Regions from separate parts of the Sedimenticola thiotaurini genome, predicted to be linked through region 2. Evidence: predicted binding sites of a transcription regulator. Region 2 holds the regulator's gene; the other holds the start of a gene.
What was found. The regulator sigma-54, encoded in region 2, starts transcription at its own class of promoters, with help from an activator protein. The targets are predictions, from matches to a motif close to TGGCANGNTNCNTGCTT.
Positions count from the first base shown of each region.

Region 1 (3,145 bases), 110 kb from region 2:
GCAACGGTATCGAACTGGTGGAGAACATCAACCAGCACTATCCGGAACTGCCGGTAGCGGTCATCACGGCACACGGCAACATGGACTCTGCCGTACAGGCACTGAAGGCAGGGGCATTCGACTTTGTCTCCAAACCGGTCGATCTGGGTATGTTGCGCAAGCTGGTCAATACTGCGCTGAAACTGGAACGGAACGACACCGGTGCCGCCCGACCGGGAAACAGTAAACAGAAACCGGAACTATTGGGCAAATCACCCGCCGCCGAACGTATCCGTACCCTGATCCGCAAACTGGCCCGCAGCCAGGCCCCGGTCTTCATCAGTGGCGAATCGGGTACCGGCAAGGAGCTGGCCGCCCGGCAGATACACCAACAGAGTCCGCGTGCCGACCACAGCTTTATTGCTGTCAACTGCGGCGCCATCCCCCAGGAGCTGATGGAGAGCGAGTTTTTCGGCCACATGAAGGGCAGCTTTACCGGCGCTATCAGCGACAAACAGGGACTGTTCCAGGCCGCAGATGGCGGCACCCTGTTCCTGGACGAAGTGGCCGACCTGCCGCTCAATATGCAGGTCAAGCTGCTGCGGGCTATCCAGGAGAAGTCGATCCGGCCCATCGGTGCGCAACGGGAGATACCGGTGGATGTCCGCATCACCAGTGCCACCCATAAAGACCTGGCCGCGTTAGTGGAGAGCGGCCATTTCCGCCAGGACCTGTTCTACCGGATCAATGTCATCGAACTGCCCATCCCCACCCTGCGCGAGCGACGGGACGACATCCCCCTGCTGGCCGACATGATGCTGAGCCGCATCGCTGCCTACACCGGCGGCAGCAAGCCCCGTATCGACCGGGACGCACTGCAGGCCCTGCTTGGCTACAGCTTTCCCGGCAATATCCGGGAACTGGAGAACATCCTGGAACGGGCGGTCGCCCTCTGTGAGAATGGCATCATCACCCGGGAGGATCTGCAGATTCCCACCGACCCGGCACCAGAAAGAACCACGCCACTCGATGTCGACCCGGACATGCCGCTGGAGGCGCACCTGGAACAGGTGGAACGCAACATGATCACCACCGCGCTGGAGGCGACCCACTGGAACAAGACGGCCGCCGCGAAACGACTGGGCATCTCTTTCCGGGCACTCCGATACAAGCTGGAGAAGCTGGGGTTGGAGTGACGCAACGCCAGCGATGACCACAAACCAAGACTGCACGGCCCGATAACCCCCGGGCCAGATCGGCACGGACACAGGATCACCACACATAAGCGCAATCCGTGACACTTTTTGTCTCTTTCAATGTGACAATTTACGTCACTTTTTGACACTCACAGCAAGGTCCATAGCGGAATCCGGTCCAGCTCCAGCAACCACAGAACAGCCTGCCGAACAAGTACCATTCATTAATATTCAAGGACTTATGTATAAACTGTAAACCGCTTACAAGAACTGGCACGACCATTGCTTAATAACAGACAAGTAATCTGGGGCTGGCAACTGCCGGACCGCATGATGAAAGGGATGACATATTCCAACAGGCACTTGCCACAGAATATTTAACACTTAAAGGGAGATACCCATGAAAAAGACACAAGCTGGTTTTACATTGATCGAACTGATGATCGTGGTTGCGATCATCGGCATTCTGGCGGCCATTGCGCTGCCTGCTTATCAAGACTATGTCATAAAGGCCAAGGTCTCAGAAGGTATTCTGGCAACCAGTCAATGCCGCACAACAATCTCGGAAGTCTATCAAACAGGGACTGCCGCTAACGCCCCTGCCGCTGACGATTGGGGCTGTGGGGAAGGAACCACGACAACCCAATACGTTTCGTCAATTTCAACCAGTGCCAATGGTGCTATAACGGTAACACTCCAAAATATTGATGCCGCCGTAGATGGTGAGACCATTGTATTGACACCGATTACGGCACCCGGAGTTGCGGCCGCCGCCGCCAACATCCCCCTCCAGGTTTATGGATTTGAGTGTGCGGGTGATACCGGTAGCGGCTCAGTGCCCACTAAATACCTACCAGGCTCATGCAAGGGTTCTCTCTAACCGCATAGTATAATGCTAAAGGCAAGGTAGAACGAGCAAGACTCATTTTCTCACCAGCCTTCGTAAGGCAACCCATTAAAGCCTCCGTCGTCGGGGGCTTTTTATTTTACAACGCGCGAGAGATAGAGACCCCCTCTCGTTCTCCCCTGTACAAATAGCCGCAACAGTGGCGGCTTTTCCCCGCACTCAAAATTAAGCGACACAGCGCCCCTATTCTTAGCGCAAACTACCACTAGTGGTTTTAAGTTAAGCCTCCAGCAAAGTCCGTAGCTTTAGCTGCCAAACACTCAGAACAATCTTCTTGACGAACCTAATGGCTCTTCGATCGACTGAAAAGAGCTTACACACCAGTTTCAACTGATCCATCCTACGATCATCTCTTCTGGGTGGCGGATTGAGGTGGTCTAATAGATTTGTACAACCCAGTTAAGCATAATCCACTTAACTGAGGTAAAAATAATGACAACACGAAAGAAGTACTCAAAAGAATTCAAGCTGGATGCGGTCAGTCTGGTGATTGATCAGAATTACAGCCAGGCCGAGGCAGCGAAGAACCTTGGCATCAATGCCCAGATGCTGGGTCGTTGGGTGCAAGAGCATCGGTCGGTTGATGGCCAGGCCTTTCGCGGCAATGGCAAGCTGACACCGGAACAGGAAGAGATTAGAAAGCTCAAGGCCCAGGTGAAACGCCTTGAGATGGAGAGGGATATCTTAAAAAAAAGCGACGGCATTCTTTGCAGCAGAAACGAAGTAAAATACTCGTTTATCACCCAACATAAGAATGCCTATCCCATCAGCCCGCAATGCCAGGTATTGGGTGTGACCCGTAATGGCTATTACCAGCACAGAAAACGTCTGAGTAACAAGCCGGATGATCCCGCGCATCAAGAGATGCTGGAATGGGTCAAAGATATCGCTGAGAGTGCGGACCATGCCTATGGCAGCCGTCGGATAAAGAAGGCGCTCAATGCGCTGAGTTATCCGGTGAGTCGGAGCAAGGCCAGAAAACTGATGCGTGAGGCGGGCGTGCAGGCCCGCCAACGCAAGAAATACAAGGTCACCACCAACAGCAACCACTCGCAGCCGGCGT
Region 1 is NZ_CP011412.1:2,052,159-2,055,303, forward strand. Features, by position in the region: gene AAY24_RS09330 (sigma-54-dependent transcriptional regulator) at 1-1,175, shown strand, start outside; gene AAY24_RS09335 (pilin) at 1,576-2,055, shown strand; partial or broken gene AAY24_RS09340 (IS3 family transposase) at 2,515-3,145, shown strand, end outside.
Region 1: AAY24_RS09335 (pilin) is a predicted target of sigma-54. The motif match lies at 1,447-1,463, and genes of this name have one in related genera.

Region 2 (3,145 bases):
CAGGTGCTCTTCGGTGGCCTCTTCCGGTACCAGCAGTCCGAATACCAGGTCGACCGGTTGTTGGTCCAGGGCGTCGAAATCCGCCCCTGACTGCAACTGGACAAAGGCACCGCGGGCTTCCGTGACGCCGGCAACGCGGGCGTGGGGCAAGGCGATGCCATGCCCCAGCCCGGTGCTGCCCAATCGTTCCCGCTCAAGTAGTTTGTCGAATACATTGCCCTGGGTAAGCTCATCTGAAGCAGAGGCCAGCAGTCCGGCTACCTCTTCGAGTACGCGCTTTTTACTGGCCGCCGGGTTGGCGACACTGATGCGTTCGACGCTAATGAAATTTGCGGGAAACATGATTGTGGTGCCTTTTGGGTTAGATTTCGGCGTTGGCAGGGTCAATGCCCTTCATACCTGCACCATTGCGGTGATTAGTGCTTTTCTCCTTGAGTTTTTTGACCTGGCGGTCGATCTTGTCCACCAGGCCATCAATGGCTGCATACATATCCTCCTCTTCACACTCGGCGAAGACATCGGCACCATTCACATGCAGTGTTGCTTCCGCTTTCTGACGCAGTTTCTCAACACTCAGGATGACGTGGATTTTGGCAACATGATCAAAGTGCCGTTCCAGGCGCTCCAATTTTGTATCCACGTAGTTGCGCATGGCTTCGGTGATGTCCACATGATGACCGGTGATGCTGATTTGCATGGTTTGCTCCTTGGTTACGGGCCTCTAGACGAGGCGCTTGCGCTCGTTGGATGGCGGAATCGCCATGGACTCGCGATATTTCGCTACTGTTCGCCGCGCGACCTGAATGCCCTGATCGGCAAGTATACTGGCCAGTTTGTTGTCGCTTAGCGGTTTGTTGGGTTTTTCGGCAGCGATCAGTTTTTTGATCAGTGCGCGTATCGCCGTGGCGGAACACTCTCCCCCTCCGGCGGTACTGACATGGCTGGAGAAGAAATACTTGAACTCCAGCGTACCCCGCGGGGTATGCATGTACTTTTGGGTCGTTACCCTGGAGATGGTCGATTCATGCAGGTCCAGGGCCTCGGCAATGTCCCGCAGCACCAGCGGTTTCATCGCCTCTTCACCGTGCTCGAAGAAGCCGCGCTGCAGCTCGACGATTTTGGTGGCCACCCGCAACAGGGTCTCGTTGCGGCTCATCAGGCTTTTGATAAACCAGCGCGCCTCCTGCAGGTGGTTTTTCAGGCAGGTGTTGTCTTCACTGTTGTCGGCGCGCCGGATCAGCCGGGCGTAGTCCGGGTTGACCCGCAGTTTGGGCGCGGCCTCGGCATTCAGATCCACGTGCCAGGTGCCATCCCGACGGGTCACGAACACATCGGGGATGACATATTGGGCCTCAGTTTCAGCCACCAGGCTGCCGGGCCGCGGAATCAGTGAGCGGATCAGTTGGTTGATCGATTTCAGGGTGTCGTCGTCGATCTTCAGCTTGCGTTTGATCTGGTTGTGGTCCTGCTGGGCCAACAGGTCAAAATGGTCATCCACCAGCCGCAGGGTAAGTTCCATGGCCGGATGGGGTTCGGTGTACTGGCGCAGCTGAATCAGCAGGCATTCGCGCAGATCCCGGGCACCCACACCGGGTGGATCAAACTGCTGGATCCGGTGCAGCACCGCTTCGATCTCATCCAGTTCGATCTCGTCGGCCTCCATGTCGTCGAGAATCTCATTCAGCTCCATCCGCAGGTAGCCGTCTTCATCAATACCGTCGATGATGGCAACCGCTATCTGACGGTCGAGATCGCTGAACGGGGTCAGGTTCAGCTGCCAGGTGAGGTAGTCATAGAGGGTTCGGGCGCTACGGCGCTGGGCCAGGTAGTCACTGTCTCCGGAGTCCCGTGAGGCCATCCCGGAGGAGGGCGGCAGGGTGCTGTCGTAGACATCGTCCCAGCCGCTGTCCACAGGCAGCTCTTCCGGCATGGAACTGGCCTCGCCATTGATCTCTTTCTCGTTATTGAGATCGTTGCTGTTGGCCTTGTCAGCTTTCAGGTTTTCGCCGTTCAGTCCATCGATTACGCTCTGCTGCTCCTGTTGGCGGGCCTCTTCGCGGGCACTGTTATCCTCCTCGGTCTCCAGCATCAGGTTGGAGTCGAGGGCCTCCTGGATCTCCTGTTTGAGATCCAGCGTCGAAAGTTGCAGCAAGCGGATAGCCTGCTGCAATTGCGGCGTCATGGTTAGATGTTGGCCAAGGCGAAGCTGGAGCGTCTGCTTCATGCGAATATCTGAATCTGGTACGTAATTTGTATAGTTTTCACAGTTTCATTCTAGCGTAAAAACTGCACAGGCGCACAAGGGGAAAAAGTGTTAATTGTCATCGGTCAAGCTACAGACTGAACTCTGTTCCCAGGTAGACCGAGCGTACCTCCTGGTTGGCCAGAATCTGTTCCGGCTCACCCTCAGCCAGGACCTGTCCCTCGCTGATAATATAGGCCCGTCCGCAGATTCCGAGGGTCTCCCGCACATTGTGATCGGTAATCAGCACGCCGATACCCCGGGAGGAGAGGGAGCGGATAATATTCTGGATATCCTTGACCGAGATCGGATCGATGCCGGCGAAGGGTTCATCCAGCAGGATGAAGCGGGGTTCCATCGCCAGTGAGCGGGCGATCTCCAGCCGGCGACGTTCGCCCCCGGACAGGCTCATCGCCAGATTGTTCCGCAGATGGGTCAGGTTAAAGTCCACCAGCAGCGCCTCGCAGGCCTCGATCTGTTCCGGACGCCGTAGGTCCTTGCGAGTCTCCAGGATGGCAAAAATATTGTTGAATACCGATAACTTACGGAAAATCGATGGCTCCTGGGCCAGATAGCCGAGGCCGAGCCGGGCCCGGGCATGCATCGGCAGGCCGGTGATGTCGTGACCATCAATGCTGATGGCGCCCTTTTCCGACGGCACCAGCCCGGCGATCATGTAGAAACAGGTGGTCTTGCCGGCACCGTTGGGTCCGAGCAGCCCAACCACCTCGCCAGCGGCTACCTTCAGGGAGACCCCGTTGACCACCGCGCGACGGCGATAGTGTTTTACCAGCTTGTCAGCTACGAGCACACTCATGGGCGGGTTACTTTTTGCCACCGATAGTGACCCGGACCCGTTCCTTGCCCTTGGCGCTGGCACCGGCCTTTACAATGGCCCGGGCG
Region 2 is NZ_CP011412.1:2,167,016-2,170,160, reverse strand. Features, by position in the region: gene AAY24_RS09880 (PTS sugar transporter subunit IIA) at 1-342, opposite strand, end outside; gene hpf (ribosome hibernation-promoting factor, HPF/YfiA family) at 362-697, opposite strand; gene AAY24_RS09870 (RNA polymerase factor sigma-54) at 722-2,224, opposite strand; gene lptB (LPS export ABC transporter ATP-binding protein) at 2,334-3,059, opposite strand; gene lptA (lipopolysaccharide transport periplasmic protein LptA) at 3,067-3,145, opposite strand, start outside.